Regions from separate parts of the Nonomuraea longicatena genome, predicted to be linked through region 4. Evidence: riboswitches for the same ligand, from Rfam matches in the RefSeq annotation. Region 4 holds a riboswitch; each other region holds the start of a gene.
What was found. A riboswitch is a leader RNA that binds a small molecule or an ion and turns the genes downstream of it on or off. The one in region 4 is predicted to bind thiamine pyrophosphate.
Positions count from the first base shown of each region.

Region 1: another riboswitch for thiamine pyrophosphate. It lies ahead of thiC (phosphomethylpyrimidine synthase ThiC); the one in region 4 lies ahead of ABD120_RS18120 (FAD-dependent oxidoreductase).
Region 2: another riboswitch for thiamine pyrophosphate. It lies ahead of ABD120_RS37595 (purine-cytosine permease family protein); the one in region 4 lies ahead of ABD120_RS18120 (FAD-dependent oxidoreductase).
Region 3: another riboswitch for thiamine pyrophosphate. It lies ahead of tenA (thiaminase II); the one in region 4 lies ahead of ABD120_RS18120 (FAD-dependent oxidoreductase).

Region 1 covers NZ_BAAAHQ010000023.1:374,886-379,089, forward strand. The annotation lists gene ABD120_RS22940 (VOC family protein) at 1-279, shown strand, start outside; gene thiC (phosphomethylpyrimidine synthase ThiC) at 434-2,170, opposite strand; TPP riboswitch at 2,166-2,279, opposite strand; gene pdhA (pyruvate dehydrogenase (acetyl-transferring) E1 component subunit alpha) at 2,609-3,670, shown strand; gene ABD120_RS22955 (class I SAM-dependent methyltransferase) at 3,699-4,204, shown strand, end outside.
Region 2 covers NZ_BAAAHQ010000056.1:74,166-78,369, forward strand. The annotation lists gene ABD120_RS37590 (methylated-DNA--[protein]-cysteine S-methyltransferase) at 1-344, shown strand, start outside; gene ABD120_RS37595 (purine-cytosine permease family protein) at 286-1,650, opposite strand; TPP riboswitch at 1,643-1,755, opposite strand; gene ABD120_RS37600 (hypothetical protein) at 2,064-2,399, shown strand; gene ABD120_RS37610 (hypothetical protein) at 2,758-3,219, opposite strand; gene ABD120_RS37615 (rhodanese-like domain-containing protein) at 3,397-3,720, shown strand; gene ABD120_RS37620 (Fpg/Nei family DNA glycosylase) at 3,726-4,204, opposite strand, start outside.
Region 3 covers NZ_BAAAHQ010000004.1:270,748-274,951, reverse strand. The annotation lists gene ABD120_RS06575 (S9 family peptidase) at 1-1,628, opposite strand, end outside; gene ABD120_RS06570 (hypothetical protein) at 1,676-2,119, opposite strand; TPP riboswitch at 2,354-2,449, shown strand; gene tenA (thiaminase II) at 2,437-3,108, shown strand; gene ABD120_RS06560 (DUF6221 family protein) at 3,178-3,768, opposite strand; gene ABD120_RS06555 (carboxylesterase/lipase family protein) at 3,843-4,204, shown strand, end outside.
Region 4 covers NZ_BAAAHQ010000017.1:72,642-76,845, forward strand. The annotation lists gene thiE (thiamine phosphate synthase) at 1-42, opposite strand, end outside; gene ABD120_RS18110 (Rv2175c family DNA-binding protein) at 20-394, opposite strand; gene ABD120_RS18115 (NAD(P)/FAD-dependent oxidoreductase) at 425-1,582, opposite strand; TPP riboswitch at 1,786-1,902, shown strand; gene ABD120_RS18120 (FAD-dependent oxidoreductase) at 1,892-3,220, shown strand; gene thiS (sulfur carrier protein ThiS) at 3,278-3,478, shown strand; gene ABD120_RS18130 (thiazole synthase) at 3,471-4,204, shown strand, end outside.

The DNA.
Region 1 (4,204 bases), on a different contig from region 4:
GGCCCGGCGGGGCAGCCCGGCACCTCGATCGTCCTGCAGCCGCCGTTCGCCGACCCTGCCATCACCGACGACGAGCGTCGCGCGATCGCCGAGATGATGGCCAAGGGCAGCTTCGCCTGCGTGGTCCTGTCGACCGACGACCTCGACGGCGTGTTCACCCGCGTGCAGGACAAAGGGGGTGAGGTCGTTCAGGAGCCGACCGACCAGCCGTACGGTGTCCGCGACTGCGCCTTCCGCGACCCTGCGGGCAACCTCGTCCGCATCGACGAGGTGCGCTGAACCACCGCGATCACCGTCGGCACCTCGTCCCCAGCGGCCCACAGCGCTGCCCCGGCTTGACGTCGGTGGGGGCGCGAGCCGTGCGGTGCCGTACGAGCGGCTGCTGCCACCGGCCCGGACGGGTCCCCGGCGGACCCGCCGGAGACCCGCAGGGTCACCGGTCTTCGCCCACGACCGGCAGGTAGATGCGGCCGCCGGACGCGCCGAACTCGGCGGCCTTCTCACGCAGCCCCTCGGCCAGCGCGTCGGTGTCGTCCAGGCCGCGCTCGGCCGCGTACGCCCGCACATCCCGGGTGATCTTCATGGAGCAGAAGTGCGGGCCGCACATCGAGCAGAAATGCGCGGTCTTGGCGGGTGCGGCGGGCAGCGTGGCGTCATGGAAGGCCCGTGCCGTGTCCGGGTCGAGCGAGAGGTCGAACTGGTCCTCCCATCGGAAGTCGAACCGGGCGTCCGACAGCGCGTCGTCCCACGCCTGCGCGCCGGGGTGGCCCTTGGCCAGGTCGGCGGCGTGCGCGGCGATCTTGTAGGCGATCACTCCGGCCTTGACGTCGTCGCGGTCCGGCAGGCCCAGGTGCTCCTTGGGCGTGACGTAGCAGAGCATGGCGGTGCCGTACCAGCCGATCATCGCCGCGCCTATCGCCGAGGTGATGTGGTCGTAACCGGGCGCGATGTCGGTGGTCAGCGGCCCCAGCGTGTAGAACGGCGCGTCGTCGCACCACTCGCGCTGCAGGTCGACGTTCTCCTTGATCTTGTGCATGGGCACGTGCCCAGGGCCCTCGTTCATCACCTGGTTGTCGTGCTCGGCGGCGATCCGCGTCAACTCGCCCTGGGTGCGCAGTTCGGCGAACTGGGCCTCGTCGTTGGCGTCGGAGATCGAGCCCGGCCGCAGCCCGTCGCCGAGCGACCAGGTCACGTCGTAGGCGGCGAAGATCTCGCACAGCTCCCGGAAGTGGGTGTACAGGAAGTTCTCCCGGTGGTGTGCCAGGCACCAGGCCGCCATGATCGAACCGCCGCGTGACACGATGCCCGTACGGCGGCGCGCGGTCAGCGGCACGTACCTCAGCAGCACGCCGGCGTGCACCGTCATGTAATCCACGCCCTGCTCGGCCTGCTCGATCACGGTGTCGCGGAAGATCTCCCAGGTCAGCTCGGCCGGGTCGCCCCCGACCTTCTCCACCGCCTGGTAGAGCGGCACCGTCCCGACTGGGACGGGGGAGTTGCGCAGGATCCACTCGCGGGTGGTGTGGATGTCCCGCCCCGTCGACAGGTCCATGATCGTGTCGGCGCCCCAGCGGGTGGCCCAGGTCATCTTGGCCACCTCGTCCTCGATCGAGGAGGCCACCGCCGAGTTGCCGATGTTGGCGTTCACCTTCACCAGGAAGGCGCGCCCGATGACCATCGGCTCGATCTCCGGATGGTTGACGTTGGCGGGCAGCACTGCCCGGCCCGCCGCCAGTTCGGCCCGGACGACCTCCGGCGCGACCCCTTCGCGGAGCGCCGCGAACTCCATCTCGGGGGTGATCTCGCCGCGCCGCGCGTACGCCCGCTGCGTCACCGCCCCCGTGCCGTTCGCCCGGCGCGGCGGTCGCTCCGGGAATTCGGCGGCGTGCCGCAGCGGGTCGCCGGTGCGGCGGCCGTCGTCCTCCGGGCGTACGGCGCGGCCGGGGTAGGCGACGGTGTCGCCGCGCTCGGCTATCCAGGCCGCCCGCAGCGGGGGCAGGCCGCGCCGTACGTCGGCGTCGTGGTCCGGGTCGGTGTACGGACCCGAGGTGTCGTAAAGCACCACGGCCTCGCCCGTGCTGAGCGGCACCTCCCGCATCGGTACCCGGAGGTCCGAGCGCGATCCGTGCAGGTACGTCTTACGGGCAGGCGTCATCGCATTGTCGGTCATGACGACTCGATCTCTCCCTACGCCGGCATTACCCGGTCAGGTTCCAGCGGTCAGCGGCCGTCTCAGCCGCGATCTCAGCCCGGTTCGCCGGACCCCCGCGATCTTTTCGTCCCCGACCTTAACCCGTGCCGCCCCGCTTGGGATAGTCACCCGGCGAGCGGATCAGGAACGAGACGGGTACCCGATGGCACGGGCCGGGTGACGCTCACGGGCACCGTGCTCACCCGCCCCTGGACCGTCGGTCGCCGGCGGGCGGGTTCGACCGTAATCCGCATCAGGTGACTGGCACGATGGCCGCGCGGGCAGGATCACCTGGCACTACCTGGCCGGACAGGTCTACGATCTGCTCGCCGCCGACTCGGTGTGCGCCCTCTGAGGAGCTGTCAGGTCTCGGCGCACGACCTGGCCGGAGGTGACCGTGACTTGAGAGGAGGCCAGGTGGAGAACGAGGATTTCGTACAGTTGCTCACCCCGGACGGCGAGCGGATCTCCCACCCCGCCTACGACGTGAACCTGTCCAAGGGCCAGTATCGCGGGCTATATCGCGACATGGCGCTGGTACGCCGGATGGACCACGAGGCGTTCGCCCTGCAACGCCGAGGCGAACTGGGCCTGTGGATCCCCAGTCTGGGGCAGGAGGCGGCGCAGATCGGTTCGGGGCGCGCGCTCGCCCACGACGACCACGTCTTCCCGTCATACCGCGAGCACGGCGTGGCCTGGTGCCGGGGCCTGCCGCCGTTGTCGCTGATGGCGGTGATGCGCGGCACCACCAACGGCGGCTGGGACCCGCAGCGGGAGAGGTTCCACCTGTACACGATCGTGCTCGGCTCGCAGGCGCTGCACGCCGTCGGGTACGCGATGGGCATGCGCCTGGACAAGGAACCGTCGGCGGTGATCGCCTACTTCGGCGACGGCGCGGCCAGCCAGGGCGACGTCAGCGAGGCCCTCAACTTCGGCGCCGTCTTCCAGGCCCCCGTCGTCTTCTTCTGCCAGAACAACCAGTGGGCCATCTCCCACCCGGCGGCCAGGCAGACCGGCGCGCCGCTGTACCGGCGGGCGCAGGGGTTCGGCATGCCGGGCGTGCGGGTGGACGGCAACGACGTGCTGGCCTGCCTGGCGGTCACCCGGGCGGCGCTCGACCACGCCCGCTCCGGAGCGGGCCCGGTCTTCGTCGAGGCGCACACCTACCGGATGGGCCCCCACACCACCTCCGACGACCCGGCACGCTACCGGCCCTCCGCCGAGGTGGAGGAGTGGGGTCGCCGCGACCCGATCGACCGGCTGAAGCGGTTCCTGGAGGCCGAGGGGATGGCGGACGAGGCGTTCTTCGCCGAGGTCAGGCAGGAGGGCGACCGGCTGGCGGCCGAGTTGCGCGAGGGGGTGACCTCGATGCCCGACCCGCCGGTGACGAACCTGTTCGACCACGTCTACACGGGGGAGCACGCCCTGCTGGCCGAGGAACGCGCCTGGTACCAGGCATACCTGGAGCAGTTCGCCTGAGCCGGCCATCGACGGGGGAGATACCGGCATGAGCTGGCAGTGGGATGAGAGCCTTTTCGCCGGGGCGGCGGAGCACTACCTGCGGGGACGGCTTCCGTACGCCCCCGGCTTCGCGGAGACGATCGGCGCGGCGCTCGGCTTCGACGGCAGGGGACGGCTGCTCGACGTCGGCTGCGGTCCGGGGAACGTGACGCTCGCCCTCGCTCCGCTGGTCGAGGAGGCCGTCGGACTCGATCCGGACGGCGGCATGCTGGCGGAGGCCGCGCGTCACGCCGCCGACCGGGGCGTGACCGGCGTGCGCTGGGTGCGCGCCCGCGCCGAGGACCTCCCCGCCGGGCTGGGAGAGTTCCGCGCGGTGGTGTTCGCCTCCTCCTTCCACTGGATGGATCGGGACCGGGTGGCCGCGACCGTGCTGCGGATGCTGGTGCCGGGCGGCGCGTTCGTGCACGTGGCCGACCTGAAGGAGGCACCCGCCGCGCGGACGCCGCTGCCGGCGCCCGCTCCGCCGTACGGGCTGATCGGGGAACTGGTCCG
Region 2 (4,204 bases), on a different contig from region 4:
CCTACTTCTCCGGCCGGCTGCGCACGTTCACGACGCCGGTCGACCTCGCGCTGGCCACGCCGTTCGCGCGGACGGTCCTGCAGAAGATGATGGCGGTGCCGTACGCGACGACCACGACGTACGGCGAGATCGCCGAGCGCATCGGACGGCCGCGCGCCATGCGGGCCGTCGGCAACGCGCTCGCCGAGAACCCCGTCTGCGTGATCGTGCCCTGCCACCGCATCGTGCAGAGCGACGGCGGGCTCGGCGACTACGCCGGCGGGCCGGCCGCCAAGCAACGGCTGCTCACTGTCGAGAACCGCGCCGAGAACCGTCCCGAGAACCGCGCCTCAGGCCGCCGATAGCCAGCGTCACGACCACGGCCACGATCGCCGCGCCGAGGGCGCCGTTCATCCACGGCTGCCTGACCGCCTCGCGCAGCGGCAGCCAGATCCGGTCCCACGCCTCCACCGTCGGCGTACCGGTCGTCACCCAGTAGGCGGCGAAGCCGAGCGCCCACGGCACCAGCATCGACCAGCGGGCCGGGGCGTCCTCCTCTGTGTTCCAGCGGGTCCTGCCGCCCAGCAGGAAGTAGTCGACCGCCAGCACCGCGAACATCGGCACGAACACCGCGCCGATCAGGCCGAGGAAGGCGCCGTACGAGGTCACGTCCACGACCAGCGCGATCGCCGTCGTCACCACGCCGATCACCACGGAGATCACCCGCCGGTCCACGCGCGGCATCAGGTTCTGCAGCGAGACCGTCGTCGAGTACACGTTGGCGAACGACTGGTCGGTCTCCCGCAGCACCAGCACCGCGAAGAACAGGGCGCCCAGCGGCGCGGCCACGAACGGCCCGAACACCGCCGTGCCGTCGGCCGTCACGGCCGCGGCGCCCGCCATGGCCACCGCGTACACGCCGAGGCCCAGGCAGGCGACCTGGGCCAGCGTGTAGCCGCCCACCACGCCGGTGAAGGCGGCGCGGCTGGAGCGCGAGTGGCGGGCGAAGTCGGCGGCGATCGGCACCCACGACACCGACAGGGCGATCACGTAGTCGACGGCGGGGGCGAAGGCGCTCCAGTCGCCGCCCGTGTGCGGCGGGGCCTTCGACAGGAAGTCCACGGCGTACCAGACGAGAGCGACGATCACCGCGATCGTGACGTACCTGCGCAACACCCGCACCGCACCCAGCGGCCAGATCGTCATCGCGACGGTGAGGACCCCGGCGGCGACCACCCACACCGCGTACGGCACCGCGTCACCGAAGATGGCCATGGCGCCCTGGGAGATCACCCAGAGCTCGAACGCGCCCCAGCCGATCATCTGGATGATGTTGAGGACGCTGGGGACGTACGACAGCCTGGCGCCGAACAGCCCTCTGAGCAGCACCATCGCGGGCCGGCCGGTCTGGGTGCCGGGGATGGCGGCGAGGCCGACCATCGTGGTGCCGATGAGGCTGCCGACGACCGTCGCGGTCAGTGCGGCGGCCAGGCTCAGCGGGGCGTCGCCGAGGGGGTTGAGCAGGAGGAGCGCTCCGGAGAAACCGAGCAGGCTGACCGCGAGGTTGGCCCAGAGCGCACCCTGGTCGAGGACGCCCAGGGTCTTGGGCGGGGCGCCCTCCAGGGTCAGGGGGACTTCCGCGTGGTGCGGATCGTCGGCGACACGCGTCATCGCGCACACTCCCTACGCCGGCATTACCCGGACAGGTTCATGCGGTCGGCGACAGCCGTAGTCGCCCTCTCAGCCTGGTTGCCCCAAGCTCCCGCGTCGAGTTGATGTTCAGATCCGGGCATCCCCGGCTCGCGGCCCCCATGATGCCCCATACATCCACATTCGGCCACCCTTGGGTGTCTAGTGCGGTGGCCAGACACGTTCGCCGGGTCGGCGACACGCCGGCTAGGGCTCCTGCCACGCCCGGGTGCTCGTTCACCCGCTGGAGCGGAATCCGGCTGGCTGCCTGGCCCGTGACCCGAGCCCGCATCCACAGCGAATGTCAGCCACGAGCAGCCTGACCACTCGGTGAACCTGACTGGTCACCGCATTAGTCTGATTCCTGGACGACTCGGACGGAGGTACGGACGCAATTGAGCGAGATCGACCCGCACATCCACGTCGACCAGAAGGTGATGCAGGCCAGCGCCGGTGGCCGCAACGCGATGGTGTTGACGTTGGGCCTCGTGCCCGACTCTCCGAGCGTCGTCACCACCGGTTGCGGCCTCCAGGTGCCCTACGCGATGACCTCTCCCCGCCCGGAAAGCGTCACCTGCCTCGCCTGCCGGGAACACGCCCACCGGGAACACCTGAGCTGGGCCGACCAGGTGGAGCATCTGAGCCGGTGGCCAGGTACGCCCTTCACCGGCGACCAGGCGGCCAAGGCCGCGCAATGGGCCCGCGACCTCGCGAAGAGGTTCTCCGGCTAGGCGGTGACCACGAACGTTCACTGGGTTTGCTGATCACGCGGCTCAGGTCCGGGGGCGACCCCATCGGCGTTGTTTCTCACTGCGGACCCGGGTGCGTTCTCGCCGTTGCTCGGCCAGCACGTCGGGGTGACGGGCGGGGGTGGTGCCACTGGCGGACGCCATGATGATCAGAGCTCTGCGGACCCGGATCTGCAGCGCCTGGCCTTCGGCGTCGGTTGATCGCCGGGCTCTGACGGGCTCAGCCATGCGCTCTTCCAACTGTCGGTCTCTATTGGGCCGTTACGACAGTGGAGCAGGTCATCACGCGGCGCGAGCCGTACGGCTCGCGCCGAGCCGGTGAACGAATGTGGTCACCGCACTAGATACCGGGGTAAGCGGCGGTGCGCCACCAATCGCCGGCTTTCAGATGCGCGATCAGCCGTGAGTCGGTGACCACCACGTCGTAATCCGCCCCGACGCGCATCTCCTCGCATCGGAGGAAAGCCGCAGCGGATTCAGGGGACATCTGGTTGAACGGCCCCTCGCTCTCCCGGGGAAATCCCCTGCCGCTTTCAGACAGCCGCTCTTCGGCCGCCACTGTGAAGGGGTAGTTGCGCGTCGCAGTCCGCTCCACACTCTCGACGAAGTCGCGATCCACTCCGTCGTCCTCGTCGTCAAGCAGGTCCAGTACGGTCCCGTCCTCTTCCAGATCACGGAGGAAGAAGCTCTTGTCGGGCAGCGGCCAGTGCCAGACGTCCGGGTTGAAGGCGGTTACCCGCAGTTGAATGCGGCGGTGCGCCGGGGCGACGGCCAGCACCCTTACCGCGTAGAGATCGGTCACGACGCCATTCTCTCTTCGGGTATCCGCATGGTCGAAGGAGCCTCCGCGAGCGGAACTCAAGCCGCGCGTCACGATCGGCCCGGAGAGCACACCGCGCCCGCTCTGAACCTCGACGCAATGAAGCCCGCCGGTCCTCGCGGGGGCGGTTCAGGTGCCCGGTGCTGGGAGAATGGGGAAATGACCGTTCCTGAGATCGAGGCCAAAGACGTCCCTGACGACGGCTACCTGCTGGACGTGCGCGAGCAGGAGGAGTGGGTGGCGGGGCACGCGCCGCAGGCCGTGCACATCCCCATGGGCGAACTGCAGGCGCGGGTCGAGGAGGTGCCCGCCGGACAGGCCGTGTACGTCGTGTGCCGCGTCGGCGGCCGGTCCGCGCATGCCGCGGCCTGGCTCAACCACGTGGGCCGCGAGGCGGTCAACATCGACGGCGGCATGTACGCCTGGGAGGCCGCCAAGCGCCCGATGGTGAGCGAGACCGGGCAGCCCCCGTTCGTGGCCTGACGGGGCTATCTCAGGAGCTTCGACATCCGCCGGTCGGCCAGCGGCTTGCCGCCGGTCTGGCAGGTCGGGCAGTACTGCAGCGCGGAGTCGGCGAAGGACACCTCGCGGATCGTGTCGCCGCACACGTCGCAGGGCTGCCCCGCGCGATTGTGCACACGCAGGCCGGACTTCTTCTCGGCCTTGAGATCCTTGGCCGCCAGGCCCCGCGCCCGCTCGACGGCCTCCGCCAGCGTGGCGACGATGGCCGCGTGCAGGTCGGCGACCTGGTCGTCGGTCAGCGTCGCGGCGATCTTGAACGGTGACATCCGGGCCGCGTGGAGCACCTCGTCCGAGTAGGCGTTGCCGATGCCCGCGATCACCTTCTGGTCGCGCAGGAGCCCCTTGATCTGCGACCGGTTGCCGCCGACGATGCCGCGCAGCACGTCCACGGTGAAGGTGTCGGCCAGCGGGTCGGGCCCGAGCGCGGCCACTCCCGGCACCTCCT
Region 3 (4,204 bases), on a different contig from region 4:
TCGTCCAGCAGCCCGTGCACCAGCAGCAGCGGACGGCGCAGCGACCCGGCCTCCAGCAGGGTCGAGCAGCGCTCGTAGGCGTCCGGATGCTCGTCCGGGTGGCCGAGATCGCGTTCGCGCCAGAACGTGTGGTACATCCGCTGGTCGGTGACTCCCGCGCCGGCGACGCCCACGTGGAAGACGTCCGGACGGCGCAGCACCGCCAGCGTGGCCAGGAAACCGCCGAACGACCAGCCCCTGATCGCCACCCGGCTCAGGTCGAGCTCGGGGCGGAGCGCGGCGGCGGCCATGAGGCCCTCGACCTGGTCGTCCAGGACCGGGCCCGCGATGTCGTGGTGAACCGCCCGCTCCCACGCCGGACCCCTGCCCGGCGTGCCCCTGCCGTCGATCGCGAGCACCGCGAAGCCCTGCTCGGCGAACCATTGCGAGACGTAGTCCCACCAGTTCGGCCGGACGAGCACCTTGCGCAGACCCAGCCCCCCGTACGGCTCCAGCAGCACGGGCAGCGGGCCGCCGTCGTGCCCGCTGGGCAGGTAGAGGGCGGCGCGCAGTTCGCGGGGGCCGAGCCTGAGCAGTTCCCTGCGCAGCTCCAGGACGGGCCGCTCGACACGGGAGGGCGCCCGCCACGGGCTCTCGTACGGGCGCAGCCCTGCCGCCGGGTCGTAGATCCACCGGTGCTGTTCCGTGGGCTCGGCGGTGGCGCTGAAGACGACGCTCTCGCCGTCCACGGACAGGACCTCCTCCAGTTGGAGGCCGGGCGGGGTGACGGGGGCGCCGCCGTACACGAGCCTGCGGGTGTCGTCGTGGTCCTCCGCGGTCACCAGGACGCCTGCGGCCGTGCGGGCGGGCAGGCCGGGCACGAGGGTCACCCAGGCGGGGTCGCGCTGTTCGGACAGCACCCGGCTCGCCCCCGTGTCCGGATCGATGGCGAGGACCTGGAGCAGGCGCTGGTCGCGGGGCATCACGGCGGCGTAGGGCCCGGTGGCGTCCCAGCCAGCCGCCGTCACGTACTCCATGCCCCGGGTGTCCACAGGTGTGCGTGCGCCGTCCAGGTCGGTGATCCACAGGCTGACGTCGGCGTTGGCGGTCCCCGCCGCCGGGTACGGCACGGCGGTTCCCGGGCGGCTCGGGTCCGACAGGTCGGCCAGGTGCCTGCGCCCGACCTTCGCGGTGTCCACCCGGGCCACGAGCAGCCGCTCGCCGTCCGGCGACCACCAGAAACCCCGGTCGCGCTCCAGCGACTCCACGGCCACGTACTCGGCCAGCCCGAAAGTGACCTCTGGGCCGTCGGGGGCGGCCACCGGCCGATCACCGTCGTCACCGGTCACCCGCAGCGCGCCGTCGCACACGTACGCCACGCGGCGGCCCGTGGGATCGGGGTAGGGCCGCTCGGCAGGCTCTTCGGTGGGCAGACGGCGCGGCTCGCCGCCTGCGGTCACCGTCCACACTCGGCCGTCGCGGGCGAAGGCGGCGACGCCGCCGTCGAGGGTGTAGGAGCCGACGTCCCGCGCCACCTCCCGCTCACCCGACCACAGGCTGCCGTCGCGAAGGTAGAAGTCTCTGGTGACGGCGGTGGGAAGGCCGACGGTGAACCGGCGCGTGCGCTCGAACTGCTCAGGAAAGCTCATGAAACGCAGCATGGCCCGCCCCTCACGGGCACAGGCCATTGATCACATTATAGCGGGTTCCGCGACATCAGGCACCGTCGCATGGTCTTCACCCGGGTGCCCACGATCGGGCAGACCCGGACCTCTCGACCCTCCTCGTCGATGACCTTCCTGTGTCCCAGGGGCCGGTCCAGTGTGACGGACATGGGGACGCCCCCTCCATGGCCGAGGTGGAAACGCGGCCAGATCTCCTCCAGCCACTTCTCCAGCAACGTGCGCTCACGCGTCGGACAGATGTCGCGAAGTGTCGCTCGGACCCGCACGCTCATCTCAGACTCGGCCGCCTCCGCTTTCTCGGCCTTGAGGCATTCCTCAGAGGTCTCCAAGGTGAACGCGTGCAGGAGGAGGATTCGTCCTTCCACCTCGACCGTGTCGATCCGCGCGGCAAAGGGCGGTTCGATCGGCCGTGACTCCCTCATCCCGGTCACCACGGAGATCGCGATGGCCAGCACCAGGAGAAAGCAGAGGCGCCACGGGCTCAGGGGGTTCACGTCCGGAAGACGGCCTCCAGTGCTCATCGCCGCTGTAACCGCCCATCGCCTTGGCGAAAAGTGTGGACCGGTGCGTCCTGCCGTGATGCTCCCGATGCTCGGGTCAGCCTACGGGATCTTCCACCCGATGTCCGGCTTCTTCGCCCACACACCCGCCCCGACGGAGATAGACCGTAAATCGCATAATAGGGTTAGTAAACCGACGCGGGGTGCCTTGACCCAAGGCTGAGATCACACCCGTCGAACCTGATCTAGTTCGGACTAGCGAAGGGACAGTCGTGTTCACCGACGACGTCTGGGCGCACACCGCCAAGCTGCTGCGCGCCATCCACGAGCACCCGTTCAACGTGGCCCTCGGCGACGGGAGCCTCGACCGCGAGCGGTTCGCCTTCTACATCGTGCAGGACGCCCGCTACCTGGAGTCGTTCGCCAAGGCGCTGGCGACCGCCGCCGTGCGCGCCGACGACCCGGAGGAGGCCGCGTTCTGGGCGCGCAGCGCGCACGACGCCATCGCCGCCGAGCGCACCCTGCACGAGGGCTACATCGAGGAGTACGGCCTGACCGCCGCCGACCTGTCGGGCGTGCGGACCTCGCCGTCCGCGCTCGGCTATTCCTCCTGGCTGCAGGCGAACGCGCTGTCCGCACCGTACCCGGTGCTGGCCGCCGCCGTACTGCCGTGCTTCTGGGTGTACCAGGACGTCGGCGAGGCGCTGGTGTCGCGCAGCTCGGCCACCCACCCCTACCGGGCGTGGATCGCGACCTATGCCGACCCGGCCTTCGCCGAGGCCGTCGCGACCGCGCGGCGCATCACCGACCGGCTCGCGGACGCCGCCGACGAGCAGGTGCGCGCGGCTATGAAGGCCGCCTTCGTCCAGGCCACCGAGTACGAGTGGCTGTTCTGGGACAGCGCCTGGCGCCTGGAGGGCTGGCCCACGCGGCAGTGGGTGTGACCTGGCCGATGCCGGAATCAGGTTGAGCGGGCCGAACTCGACACGGGCCTTCCGGCGGGGCATCAGACTTCACGGCTCACGCGGCGATCGGCGACTCCAGAACAGCGACTTGTCGGCATACGCCGCGACAGACGCCACCGGTTCCGCGTAGGCGGCGGCAAGGGCGCGCAGGGCCTCCTCCAGGCCGTCGATCGCCCCAACCGTCGCATCGTCGGCCGCCTCGCCCTGCTCCCAGCGCTGCCGCAGGCCCTCGTACTGGGTGAGGATCCGCTCCTTGGCGGCGATGTCCGCCAGGACGCGGCCCGGGGAGTGCCGTGCGATGTGCACTGCGGCACCGACGTCCACCAGCGCAGCCTGGACCACCATGTGCCGAAGACGGCCCTGTGTGGCCCGCTTCGCGTACCAGTTGAGGCTGCGCAGCCGCGCCCGCCGCCGACCGTCCTTGCCCTCGCCGTCGAAACAGAAGTGGGCAAGCTCCCCTGACTCCTCCTGCAACGGCACCGGCTCGTCGGTGTCCTCGTAGTACCAGCACCAGTACTCGTCGGCCTCCTTGTGGCCCGACGGAGGCAGCTCGAAACCCGGGTGGGAGGCATCCGTCGCGACCTGCCGTTCCTCCGCCCACCGCGCTCGCAGGAACGCCACCAGCTCATCGGGCGTCATCGCCCCATCCTCCCAGCCTCGCCCGCAGGGCGGGACAGGGTAAACGTTGCCTGGGGCGGCATAGCATCGTCCGTATGGACGTGATCGCGGGGACCGCTTGCGGCAGGGTCAGGGGCACGGTCGAGGACGGCGTCGCGGTCTTCCTCGGCATACCCTACGCGGCGCCGCCGTTCGGTCCCCGCAGGTTCCGGGCGCCCGTACCCGCCGAACCGTGGACCGGACTGCGCGACGCCACCCGCTACGGCCCCACCGCCCCCAAGCCACCCTGTCCCCCGCCCCTCTCCCGGCTGCTGCCCGATCCGGACATCCCCGGCGACGACTGCCTCAACCTCAACGTGTGGACCCCGCAGTCCCGTGACGGACTGCTGCCCGTCATGGTGTGGATCCACGGCGGCTCGCTGCGCAACGGCTCGTCGAGCCTGCCCGTGTACGACGG
Region 4 (4,204 bases):
GCGGGCCCGGGAGAGCGCTTCAGAAAGCGAGGGCTTGGGCACGCCGCTTGACCTCCGTGTGGCGACCCGCCCTGATGGCATCGACGGGCGAGCCAGGCAGGGAGTCGTCTGGGGTGAAGAGCCAGCGCAACGACTCGACGTCGTCGTAACCGGCGTCCTGCAGCACGTTGAGTGTGCCTGGCAGGCCCTTCATCACGTCGTTTCCGTCAAGGAAGACAGCGGGCACCTGGGGCCCGCCACTGCCTCGTCTCACGCCGAGGAGCTTGTGGTCCTTGAGGAGTTGCTTGGCCCGCCCGATGCTGAGCTCCAGGCGTGCGGCCACTTGGGGGAGAGTGAGCCACTCGTCTACGAGCTGCTCGGTCTCCCGGTCGATCTGTGCAACAGAAAGCGTCACGAAACCACAACTACCACATGCCGCGCTTGCTCAAACAACACAGTCCCGTAGGGCGACATCTGGATCTACCAGGCGATCCACGTCCAGAACGGCGTCTGCGGCGATGAGTCTACGGCCCTGGACGAGGTCGCGGGGACGGTCCACCGCCACCACGGCGACGATCCGGTCGGCGTCGTCGAGCCACACCGTGGACCAGCTCGTCCCCTCGCGCCGCACGGTCTTCGTGCCCGCCGGGTGGTACCCGGCGTACTGCACCATGTGGCCGAACTGCTCCGACCAGAAGTAGGGCACCGGGTCGTAGACGGCGTCCTCTCCGAGCAAGGTGGCGGCGGCGGTGTCCGGCGAGTTCAGCGCGGTGTCCCAGTGTTCGACGCGCAGGCGGGTGCCGTAGCGGCGCGACCACCAGTTGGCGCAGTCGCCGACGGCGACGACGCCGGGCATGGAGGCGCGCAGATGCTCGTCGGTGACGACGCCGTTGTGCAGGTCGAGGTCGGCGCCGGCGAGCCATTCCAGCGCGGGCCTGGCACCGATGCCGACGACCACGACGTGCGCTTGGACGAAGCCGCCGCCGACCAGGTCGACGCCGCCTTCGACGACCTCGCTGACCATGGTGTCGAGGCGCAGGTCGATGCCCTCGTACCAGGGGACGGTACGGGCGCCCAGCTCGGCGCCGAGCGCGTGGGTGAGCGGTGCGGAGGCCGCCTCGATCACGGTGACCTCGCAGCCGGCCCGGCGGGCCGCGGTCGCGACCTCGGCGCCGATCCAGCCCGCGCCGATGATCGCCACGTGGGCGCCGGACACCAGGCGGGCGCGCAGTTCGTGGGCGTCGTCGAGGGTACGGAGCACGTGCTGCTGCCCGTCACCGGGCAGGGTGATCGGCTCCGAGCCGGTGGCGATCACCAGCCCGTCGAAGGCCAGTTCGCCCTCGGTCGTCTCGACGATCCCTTCGCGCAGGCCCTTGGCGACGACGCCGGGGCGGAAGTCGACGTTCAGCGCGGCGAGGTCGGTGTCGACGAAGCTGGAGTCGCTGTCGCCGAGCAGCACCGCCTTGGACAGCGGCGGCCGGTCGTACGGCCGGTGCCGCTCCTGTCCCAGGAGCGTGATCCGGCCCTCGTAGCCCCTGCTGCGGAGCGCCTCGACGCTGCGGATTCCGCCGAGCCCCGCCCCCACCACAATCACATGATCCACAAAGCGACCCTATCCGTGTCCACGCCCAGCCGTGCTCTCGACTCCCTCGAAGGTACTCACCCGCCGCGCCCTGCCCCGACCGCCCCCTTGCTCTCCTGCCTTCGGCTGCTGTCCTGCCTTCGGCGGCGGCGGCCGGGCCCTCAGGCGGCGGCGAACAAAGGGGCATTTGGGAGTTGTGTGGAGAAAGGTCGTAGGCTGGGGGTCGTAAGACGCGCGGGAGTCCGGCCGATGACCGGGCTGAGAGGAAGGCGGGACGGGCCTTCGACCGCAAGACACCTGATCCGGATCATGCCGGCGAAGGGAGCGGACATGGACGTGATCGTCGGCGGCGGGGTCGTCGGGCTCAGCGTCGCCTGGCGCCTGGCCAGGGCGGGACGCGTCGTCACCGTCGTGGACCCGGCCCCGGCTTCCGGCGCCTCCCATGCGGCCGCCGGGATGCTGGCCCCCGTGAGCGAGGTCACCTACACCGAGGAGCCGCTGCTGCGGCTGGGCGCGGCCTCCCTCGCCCGCTGGCCCGCCTTCGCCGCGGAGCTCCGCGAGGACGCGGGGCTACCGGCCGGCGGCGGGGCCGGTGAAGGCGCCGGTGACGGGGCCCGTGGTGCGGGCGGTGATGGGGGCGGCGACAGGGGCGGCGATGGGGGCTCCGACGGCCTCGACTACCGCACCGACGGCACCCTCGACGTGGCGTTCGGCTCGGACGATCTCGCCGCGCTCGACGAGCTGGCGGGCTTCATGGACAAGCTGGGGTTGCGGGTCGAGCGGCTGACCGGCCGCGAGTGCCGCCGCCTGGAGCCGATGCTCGCGCCCTCGGTACGCGGCGGCCTGCTGGCCCCCGGCGACGCCTGGGTGGATCCGCGCCGTGTCACCTCCGCCCTGCTGGCCGCGCTGGAGCGCAGGGGCGTCCCGGTGGTCAGGGAGCGCGTGCTGGAACTCGTCCGTGACACCGGGACAGGCAGCGAGACCGGCACCAGGGCAGCAGCCGGAACAGGGACCGGAACAACGGCCAGGGCGGGCACTGGGACGGGCATCGAGACGGGCGCCGGGGGAACCGTTCGCGGCGTCCTGCTGGAGGACTCCGGCGTGCTCGCCGCTGAACGGGTGGTGCTGGCGGCCGGGGCCTGGAGCCGGGATCTCGCCGACGTGCCCGTCCGCCCGGTGAAGGGCCAGATCGTCCGGCTGCGCTCGCCCCGGCCGCTGCTGGGCAGGTGCGTGCGCGGCATGGTGCACGGGCAGCCCGTCTACCTGGTGCCGCGCGGCGACGGCGAACTCGTCGTCGGGGCGACGCAGGAGGAACTCGGCTTCGACACCCGCGTGACCGCGGGCGGGCTGTACGAGCTGCTGCGCGACGCCCGCGAGCTGGTGCCCGGCATCACCGAGCTGGAGGTGGGCGAGGTGAGCGCGGGGCTGCGCCCCGGGACGCCGGACAACCTGCCGCTGATCGGGCCGAGCGGCGTGCCCGGACTGGACCTCGCCACCGGGCACCACAGGGGCGGCGTCCTGCTGGCCCCGCTCACCGCCGCCCTGCTCCTCGGCGAGGAGGACGACCTCGCCTCGGTCTGCGACCCCCGCCGCCCGGCGACGGCCACCGTCCGAAGACCAGGGGCCCAGACGGAGGAGACCCGGAAAGAGGAGCCCTGAAAGGGGAGACGCGGAAAGAGGAGCCGGGGAAAAGGGAGACAGGGAAAGGGTGACAGCGTGAATGTGACGATCAACGGGGCCGCTCACGAGGTCCCGCAGGGGACGACGGTGGCGCAGGCCGTCCGGCGGCTGACCCCCGCCACCGCGGGCGTCGCGGTGGCGGTGAACGACGAGGTGGTCTCGCGCGGCTCGTGGGAGAGCACGCCGCTGGCCGACCGGGACCGGATCGAGGTTCTCACGGCGGTGCAAGGTGGATGAGCTGCTGCTCGGCGGCGAGAAGTTCTCCTCCCGCCTCATCATGGGCACCGGCGGGGCGCCTTCGCTGGAGGTGCTCGACCAGGCGCTGGCCGCCTCCGGCACCGAGCTGACCACCGTGGCCATGCGCCGGGTCGACCCGGCGGCGCGCGGGTCGGTGCTGGACGTGCTGCGCGAGCGCGGCATCAAGGTGCTGCCCAACACCGCCGGCTGTTTCACGGCGGGCGAGGCCGTGCTGACGGCCCGGCTGGCGCGCGAGGCGCTCGGCACGAACTGGGTCAAGCTGGAGGTCATCTCCGACGAGCGCACGCTGCTGCCCGATCCGATCGAGACCTTCGACGCGGCCGAGCGGCTGGTCGCCGAGGGCTTCGTGGTGCTGCCGTACATCGGCGACGACCCGGCGCTGGCCCGCCGCCTGGAGCAGGCGGGGTGCGCGGCGGTGATGCCGCTCGGCGCGCCGATCGGCTCCGGGCTCGGCATCAGGAACCCGCACAACATCGAGCTCATCGTCGAGGCCGCCGGGGTACCGGTGATCTTGGACGCGGGCATCGGCACGGCCAGCGACGCGGCCCTGGCGATGGAACTCGGCTGCGACGCGGTGCTGCTCGCGACGGCGGTCACGCGGGCCCGGCGGCCCGAGCTGATGGCCTCGGCGATGCGCGCGGCCGTCGAGGCGGGCCGGATGGCACGTACGGCGGGCCGCATCCCCCGCCGCCGCTACGCCGAGGC